One region of the Streptomyces sp. NBC_01260 genome, then DNA from elsewhere that is predicted to be linked to it. Evidence: riboswitches for the same ligand, from Rfam matches in the RefSeq annotation. Region 1 holds a riboswitch; the other holds the start of a gene.
What was found. A riboswitch is a leader RNA that binds a small molecule or an ion and turns the genes downstream of it on or off. The one in region 1 is predicted to bind cyclic di-AMP.
Positions count from the first base shown of each region.

Region 2: another riboswitch for cyclic di-AMP. It lies ahead of OG322_RS07750 (M23 family metallopeptidase); the one in region 1 lies ahead of OG322_RS33880 (C40 family peptidase).

Region 1 covers NZ_CP108464.1:7,596,115-7,600,515, forward strand. The annotation lists gene OG322_RS33865 (ATP-binding protein) at 1-344, shown strand, start outside; gene OG322_RS33870 (LysR family transcriptional regulator) at 370-1,287, opposite strand; gene OG322_RS33875 (LysE family translocator) at 1,360-2,013, shown strand; gene OG322_RS33880 (C40 family peptidase) at 2,051-2,524, opposite strand; cyclic di-AMP (ydaO/yuaA leader) riboswitch at 2,528-2,700, opposite strand; gene OG322_RS33885 (hypothetical protein) at 3,030-3,338, opposite strand; gene OG322_RS33890 (ATP-dependent Clp protease proteolytic subunit) at 3,346-3,981, opposite strand; gene OG322_RS33895 (hypothetical protein) at 4,161-4,328, opposite strand.
Region 2 covers NZ_CP108464.1:1,772,905-1,777,305, reverse strand. The annotation lists gene OG322_RS07755 (M16 family metallopeptidase) at 1-1,061, shown strand, start outside; cyclic di-AMP (ydaO/yuaA leader) riboswitch at 1,274-1,440, shown strand; gene OG322_RS07750 (M23 family metallopeptidase) at 1,454-2,290, shown strand; gene OG322_RS07745 (GntR family transcriptional regulator) at 2,511-3,221, shown strand; gene OG322_RS07740 (HPr family phosphocarrier protein) at 3,398-3,679, opposite strand; gene OG322_RS07735 (bifunctional acetate--CoA ligase family protein/GNAT family N-acetyltransferase) at 3,853-4,401, shown strand, end outside.

The DNA.
Region 1 (4,401 bases):
CCGAATGGGGACTGTCCGACGGGAGCGAGTCCGCGGACACCATCCGGCTGATCGTCTCGGAGCTCGCGACCAACGCGGTCCAGCACACGTTCGGCCAGTCGCCCACCTTCACCGTGGACCTCCGGCTGGAGCGCGAGGAACAGCTGCACCTCGGGGTGACGGACAGTCACCCCCGCTGGCCCCAGCGGCTGCCCGCCGCCGTCCAGCAGGACAACGGGCGCGGCATGGTGATCATCCGTTCCCTGGCCAAGGAGTACGGTGGCCGGCTGACCGTCACACCCACCGCCGACGGCGGCAAGACCGTCTGGATCGTCCTCCCCTGGAACGTCCCCGTCCAGAGCTGACCGGACCCGCGCATCGCCGCCCGGGTCACTGCGGTGCGGCGGCCCGTCCGAACCCGCTCCGCAACAGGGCCCGCAGAGTCGCCGCCGCGGCGCTCGACCGGTCACCGCGGTGCACCACCGAGATCGTCCGGCGGAACGCGGCGGGATCCAGCCTCCGTACGGACAGCGGCGTCGGCGACATCGCCGCGACCATCTCGGGAACCACCGCGATCCCGATGCCCGCGCTGACCAGGGCGCACACCAGCGCATAACCGGGCGACTCGCAGACCACCGCGGGCAGTGCGCCCGCCTCGGCCAGGGCACTCTCCACGCCGCGCCGCGGCGGATGCGTGGGCGCGCTGCTGATCAGCGGCCGGCCCGCGAGGTCCGTCACCGGAAGCCGCCCGCTGCCGTCGGCCAGGACCTGCCCGACGGCGGTGATCAGCACCAGTTCCTCGACCAGCAGGGGCTCGGCACTGACGCCCGAGGGCAGCGGCGTCGCGGCGGCCGGTTCGTACGCGTGCGTCAGCGCGAGATCGACCTCGCCCGCCGCCACCGCCGCCACCCCGCCCGGCGGCTCGTACTCCGTGACGACCAGCTCCACATCCGGGTGCGCCCGGCGGAAGGCGCTCAGCACGGGAGGCAGCAGATGGATGCCGGCCGTGGTGAAGGTGCCGACTCGCAGGCGTCCTCCGGAGAGTCCGGCGAGACGGGCCAGCTCGTGGCGGGCCTGGTCCATCTCGTCCAGGACCCGCCGAGCCCGGCCGGCGAGCAGCTCGCCCGCGGCGGTGAGACGGGCGCCCCGGTGGTGCCGGACCAGCAGCGCGGCACCGGCCTCCCGCTCCAGCTTGGCGAGCTGCTGGGAGAGCGCGGGGGCCGTGTAGCCCAGGCGGGCGGCGGCCCGGGTGATCGAACCGGCCTCGGCGACCGCCACCAGCGCCGCGAGCCGTGTCGGGTCGTACATTAAGCATTCCTTTTGGCAGACCCATAAGATTGCAAGTACATGCTAAAGGCTGTTCGGGTCCAGGGTGGAGCCATGGACGCCCAACTGACTGCCTTCCTCGGAGTCGCCGCCGCCATGGTCGCGCTGCCCGGAGCGGACTTCGCCGTCGTCGTACGCAACGCTCTCGCCTCGCGGTCGGCGGGGGTGGCCACCGCGCTCGGCGTCGCCGGGGGGCTGCTCGTCCACACCGCGCTCGCCGTCGCCGGGCTGGCCGCCGTGCTGGTGGCGGTGCCGGTGCTGTTCCGCACGGTTCAGTTCCTCGGCGGGGTGTACGTGCTCTACCTGGGCGTCAGCGCGCTGCGCTCGGCCCGGCGCCGCGACGGGCGGGCGCACGCCCCCGAAACCGCGGCGGACCGGCCGGACGGCGGGCAGGCCGCAGTCGGGGCCCGGCGCGCACTGCGCCAGGGCTTCCTGACCAACGCGCTGAACCCCAAGGCGCCGGTGCTCTTCCTCAGCCTGCTGCCGCAGTTCGTCCCTGCCGGGGCCGACCCGCTGCCCAGGACGCTGCTGCTCGCCGTGATCGTCGTGCTGCTCGCACTGATCTGGTTCCCGGCCGTGGCGCTCCTGGTGGACCGCCTGGGCCGGTGGCTGCGCCGGCCGCGTACCGCCCGGGCGATCGAGGGCGGCAGCGGCGCGGCACTCACCGCACTCGGTGCGGTGCTGGTGACCGGCACCCTGCTGCACTGATCCCAGGTGCGGATCATCCGGTGGCGGGGCACAGGCGTCAGCGGACCCGCCCGTAGAAGACGCTCTTCGTCCAGATCCTCTCCAGCCGCACCACGGCGCCGGTCTTCGGCGAGTGCCAGATTCTTCCGCTGCCCGCGTAGATGCCCACGTGGAAGATGCTGCGGCCGGAGTGGAAGAAGACCAGATCGCCACGTTGCCGCTTCGAGGCCGGGATGTGGCGGGTCTTGTTGTACTGCTGCTGCGCCGTACGAGGAAGCTTCTTGCCCACTCTTTTGAACGAGTAGAGCGTCAGCCCCGAACAGTCGAAACGGCTGGGGCCGGTGGCGCCCCACCGGTACGGCGATCCCTTCTTCGACGCGGCGATGTCGAGCGCCTTCAACGAATGAGTCGCGGCCTGGGCGTCGGTCACGGCGCCGGGGACGAACAGCGTGCCGCCGACGGCGGCGAGAGTCATGACCGAGGCCGTTGTGGCCCTGGCAAGCAGATACGGGACATGAACCTGCGCACTCATGCGCAACCCTTCGTCAGCCGCCTGTGAAGGATGACCTGTCGGGTTCGGGCTGGCGAAGTTGCCCGGCCGCACAAGGCGGCTTCACCCCGAGGGACAACCGGAGGTCCGGTCGGCCCGTTGTGCTCGGGTCCTCCACTCCTGCCGATCCACTCCTGTCGACCAGGCATCCGGGCGGCGGCAGGACTCGGCGTCCGCCCGGACCGCCCCGCCGCGGTGGCGGGGGCTTGTCGTCCCAGGGATCTTGACTCACCGACCGCCGGATTTCCGAGGTGAAACGGTGACATGTGAGGCTCATCACGACTGATCTGATCGGGTGGACAGGGGGTTTTACGGGGAGTTGCCGGGCCTCCCCTGCCCGTGCCGTACCAGCGGCGAAACGGGAGATTTCACCCATGGGCCACCTCGAAAGCGCAAGTTGAGCTGTCCCTCCTGCGAGGTGACACCTACGCCGAACGAGCGAGATAATTCGGTCCACCCGTCGGGCGTGTCGGCGCAATGGAGTTGATCAACTCGTCGGGGCCGGCGGCACGGTGACCCGCCCGGCGCGGCGCTCGCCGTCCAGTACCCGTAGCGCCCGCGTCAACGTGGCGGAGTGGATCCGGGCTTCACCCCGCTCGTGCATCAGTGCGAGCGCGTCCCGCAGCGCCGCGGCGTGCGAGGCGAGTGCCTGTGCGGCGCGCAGGGCCCGGTAGGTGTCGTCGGCGCGGGCCGGGTTGATCCGGCCCAACTGGTCGACTACCTCCAGATAGCGGTCGATGAACTCGCCCTCCGCGCGGGTCAGGGCGGGCAGCGGCGGGAACTCCGGTGGCTGCATCGGGGCTTCACCGCGCGACGGGCGGTGGCAGTGCGGGCCCGCGGCTCTGCACGATGTGGTCGATCAGCCCATAGGCCTTGGCGCCCTCGGCGTCGAGGATGAGATCGCGCTCGGTGTCGGCGGTGATCTGCTCGGCGGAGCGTCCGGTGTGGCGGACCAGCATGCCCGTCAGCGTCTCGCGCATCCGGGCCAGTTCCCGGGCCTCGATCTCCAGGTCGGACGGCTGCCCCTGCAACGGTTCGGCGAGTTCCGGCTGTTGCATCACGACCCGTGCGCCGGGCAGCGCGTGCCGTCGGCCGGGGGCTCCCGCGGCCAGCAGTACGGCCGCGCCGGCGCCCGCCTGGCCGAGGCAGAAGGTCTCCACCTCGCAGGTGAGGAACGCCATCGTGTCGTAGACCGCGGTCATGGCTCCGAACGAGCCGCCGGGGGAGTTGATGTAGAGCTGGATGGGCCGGTCGGGTGCGTCGTGCTCCAGGTACATGAACTGCGCGACCAGGTCGTTGGCCGCAGTGTCGTCGACCGGGGTGCCGAGGAAGACGACCCGTTCGGCCAGCAGTTTGGAGTACGGGTCGAGCGTGCGGGTCCCCTGGGACGTGCGCTCGGTGAACTCGGGCAGTACGTAGCGGGCGGCGGGGCGGTGCATGGCGAAGACCTCTCCTCCGGGGCGCGCAGGGGCCCGTGGGGGTGCCTGCGCGCGCTTCTGTGGAAAATGTACAGGACGTACAGAAGATTATGGTGAGGAGCGTGCCCTAGTGATCCAAGGGAAACAACAGATCAGACGCGGTTTCGCTCTTGGCTTGAGAGACGAAATCTGACAATCTCTCACACAGCAGGTCGAGAGGGCCCGTCCTTGAAGCCCAGCAGGGCCTCCAACTGCGCGGACGCCGACCGCATGTCATCGGCCGTCGGATGTACGTACACCCGCTTGGTGAAGCCGACGTTCGTGTGCGCTGCCCACGCCGCCAGAACCGTGTCCGGCACACCGTTCATCGCCAGGAACGTGAGACAGCTGTGGCGGGCTTCGTGCAGGCGTGTCAGCCTTCCGGGCCTTGCGCGGGACGGT
Region 2 (4,401 bases), 5.8 Mb from region 1:
TTCCCGCCTCCCGGCTGGCCAAGGCGCTCGGTCTGGTCGCCGAGGCCCTGCGGGCGCCGGCCTTCGCCGACAGCGAGATCGAGCGGCTGGTGAACAACCGGCTCGACGAGATCCCGCACGAGCAGGCGAACCCCGCCCGGCGCGCCGCCAAGCAGCTCTCCAAGGAGCTCTTCCCGGCCACGGCCCGCATGTCGCGCCCGCGCCTGGGCACCGAGAAGACCGTGGAGCGGATCGACTCCGCGGCCGTGCGCGCCTTCTACGACGCCCACGTGAGGCCGTCCACCGCGACCGCCGTGGTCGTCGGTGACCTCACCGGCATCGACCTGGACGCCCTGCTCGCAGACACCGTCGGCGACTGGTCGGGCAACACGGCCGAGTCCCGTCCGGTCCCGCCGATCACCGCCGACGACACCGGCCGGGTGGTGATCGTGGACCGCCCCGGAGCGGTGCAGACGCAGCTGCTGATCGGCCGGATCGGCGCCGACCGGCACGACAGCGTCTGGCCCGCCCAGGTGCTCGGCACCTACTGCCTGGGCGGCACGCTGACGTCCCGGCTGGACCGGGTGCTGCGCGAGGAGAAGGGGTACACCTACGGCGTACGCGCCTTCGCCCAGGTGCTGCGTTCCTCGGCCCCCGACTCCGCGGCGGGGGCGACGGGCGCCTCGATGCTCGCCATCAGCGGCTCGGTGGACACGGAGTCCACCGGTCCGGCGCTGGAGGACCTGTGGAAGGTGCTGCGGACCCTGGCCGCGGAGGGCCTGACGGACGCCGAGCGCGAGACGGCCGTGCAGAACCTCGTGGGTGTCGCACCGCTGAAGTTCGAGACGGCGGCCTCCGTCGCCGCCACCCTCGCGGACCAGGTCGAGCAGCACCTCCCGGACGACTACCAGGCGCAGCTGTACGCGCGCCTCGCCGAGACCGGCACGGTGGAGGCGACGGCAGCCGTGGTCAGCGCCTTCCCGGGGGACCGGCTCGTCACGGTCCTCGTCGGGGACGCCGCGCAGATCGAGGAGCCCGTCAGGGCCCTCGGTATCGGAGAGGTTTCGGTCGTCACCGGCTGACCGGTCACTCTCCCCGATAACGGGGCAAAAGAAAGACCCTGGCGGTCGGTGATCCGCCAGGGTCTTTCCTTTTTGTCCGGTATAGGGGAGAGGTTGCCTGTCTGCCCTGTGGGATGCGCTACAAAACCGCCTGTCCGTTTGGTGTGGGGAAGTGCCCCCGTCTAGCGTCGGCTCGGCTGTCCGTCACTCGTATGCCGCATCCGCGACATACCGGGCAGTCATCGCCGAGTCCCCGTCAGGCGCGAGCCCGGGGAGCCGGGGACCCACGCAGTCCCTGGGGTGAATCGGATGCCCATGCCTCAGCGAGGCCGGGGGATCCGTAGGAGACCTTCCTGCTCCGAACCCGTCAGCTAACCCGGTAGGCGAGAAGGAAGGAAAGGACCAGCCACTTCATGGCGTTCACCCGTGCCACGGGGAAGCACCGTGCCCCGAGCCGTCTGACGCGCTGCGGCGCGAAGGCCGTCGGCATCGCGACCCTGGCCACCACCGGCGTCATCGGCTCCCTGGCCTCCCCGGCCCTCGCCGCGGACACCGAGACCCCCGCCCCCGGCGAGACCGGCCTCTCCCAGGTCATCGCCATCGAGGGCGACCTGGCCGACCGGATCAACGCGCAGGCGGACGCGCAGCAGCACCAGGCCGACGTCGCCGCCCAGGCGAAGGCGGAAGCCAAGGCGAAGGCCCAGGCCGAGAAGAAGGCTGAAGCGAAGAAGAAGGCCGAGGCCAAGGCCAGGGCGGCCGCGAAGGCCAAGGCCGCCGCCAGGGCCGAGGAGGCCCGCGAGTCCGAGGCGCGTGCCGCCCGCTCCGCCGAGCGCGCCCGGCTGGGCACCTTCCAGCTCCCCGTCGCAGGTTCCTATGTGAGCACCGGCTACAAGTCCAGCGGCTCCCTGTGGTCCTCCGGCAGCCACTCCGGCATCGACTTCCACGCCGCGTCCGGCAGCTCCGTCGTCGCCGTCGGCGCCGGTACGGTCGTCGAGGCCGGCTGGGGCGGCGCGTACGGCAACAACATCGTGCTCCGGATGACGGACGGCACGTACACCCAGTACGGCCACCTCTCCTCGATCGGCGTCTCCGTCGGCCAGAGTGTCGGCCAGGGACAGCGGATCGGCCTCTCCGGCTCCACCGGCAACTCCACCGGACCGCACCTCCACTTCGAGGCCCGGACCACGCCGTCGTACGGCTCCGACATGGACCCGGTCGCGTATCTGCGCGCCCACGGCGTCACCGTCTGACCGACGCGAGGAACCTCGGTGAAGGCCCCGGCACCGCGCCGGGGCCTTCGTCGTGCCCGGCCGTCGGACCGGGGCGCGGAGCCCGTTTTTGAACCCGTCCATGACCAAAAGATATTGATGAATTTCCACCCGGCATCGGAAATGCGACCGCATTGCAATAGAGTCGCAGGGCAGGCGTCGATCGGCCGCGTTCCGCGGGGATTAAGGCGGAGGTTCGGACATGCGCATTCCGGCGCATTCGGTATGCACGGCAATCCGTGAAGACATCGTCTCCGGTGTCTTCGAACGCGGCAGCCGACTCACCGAGGAGGTGCTCGCACGCCGTTACGGGGTTTCCCGCGTCCCGGTGCGTGAAGCGCTGCGCACTCTGGAGTCCGAGGGCTTCGTGGTCACCCGCAGGCATGCCGGGGCCTGCGTCGCCGAGCCGGACGAGCAGGAGGCCGCCGACCTCCTGGAGGTCCGGATGCTGCTGGAGCCGCTCGGTGCGGCCCGTGCCGCCCAGCGCCGCACCGAGGCCCACCTCAAGGTGCTGCGTGGCCTGGTCAGGCTGGGTCAGGAGCGGGCCCGCCGGGGCGAGGGCGAGGATCTGCGCTCACTGGGCGGCTGGTTCCACGAGACCCTGGCCCAGGCCTCCGGCAGCCCCGGTCTGATCGCGCTGCTCACCCAGCTCCGGCACAAGATCGCCTGGATGTACGTGGTCGACCAGCCGGCCCGCCCCGCCGATTCCTGGGCCGAGCACGGGGCCATCGTGGACGCCGTGGCGCGCGGTGACGCGGAACGGGCGAGGGCGCTGGCCGCGCAGCACGCCGAGCGGGCCACCGCCGCGCACCGGCTGCGCCGCCCCGGTCGGCCGGGTGCCGGCGTCGTGCCCCGCGCCGGCCGGGTGAGATCTTCGCAACATGCTGTAAACACCCCGAGCGGCCGGCATTAACAATGACGCCGTATACAAGGAGCGGCTATTCGGTAGGGCTTTCTTTTCGCTGCCCTGAATTCATTCCGGCGGCCCGTCCCAAGGGGCCGGAATCCCGCGCAAATGAAAGAGCCGCGACTCCCCGTCAGGGGCGCCGCGGCTCGTGCGCAGGAATTCCGGCGGTCGGGACCGCTGGATCAGACGGTCTCCGGAAGCTCGTCGAGCCCCTCGGCGACCAGCTTGGACAGACGGTCCAGAGCGGCTTCGGCGTTGTCGGCATCGGAGGCGAGAACGATCTCCTCGCCACCCTGGGCGCCGAGCCCGAGCACCGCGAGCATGGACGCGGCGTTCACCGGGTTGCCGTCGGCCTTGGCTATGGTCACGGGTATACCGGAGGCCGTGGCGGCACGGACGAAGATGGATGCGGGGCGGGCGTGCAGGCCCTCGGCCCAACCGACGTTGACGCGGCGCTCAGCCATGGTTCTGCCCTTCACGAATCAATGGTTGTCTAGACCAGTCTCTCATGCAGTGCGCGATGCTCCGGCCGACCCGCGGCCCGTCCGCGGCCCGCGTCGTACCGTCGATCGGCCACCCTCAGACTGCCCCGGCCCCGGCCCCCACGCGACCGCTGACAGAGCCGTACGCTTTGCCCATGGAGCCCTCTCCGGAGCAGAGTCCGCATCACGTCTACCCCGACCACTGGGAGGCGGACGTGGTGCTCCGCGACGGCGGCACCGCGCGGATCAGGCCGATCACCACGGACGATGCCGAACGGCTGGTCAGCTTCTACGAGCAGGTTTCCCCGGAGTCGAAGTACTACCGCTTCTTCGCTCCCTACCCCCGGCTCTCCGCCAAGGACGTCCACCGCTTCACCCACCACGACTACGTCGACCGGGTGGGACTCGCCGTCACGGTGGGCGGCGAGTTCATCGCCACCGTCCGCTTCGACCGGATCGACGCCCGGGGCAGGCCCGCGTCGGCCCCGGCGGACGAGGCCGAGGTCGCCTTCCTCGTCCAGGACGCGCATCAGGGCCGCGGCGTCGCCTCCACGCTGCTCGAACACATCGCGGCCGTTGCCCGCGAGCGCGGCATCCGGCGCTTCGCCGCCGAGGTGCTGCCGGCCAACAACAAGATGATCAAGGTGTTCCGGGACGCCGGGTACACCCAGCAGCGCAGCTTCGAGGACGGCACCGTCCACCTC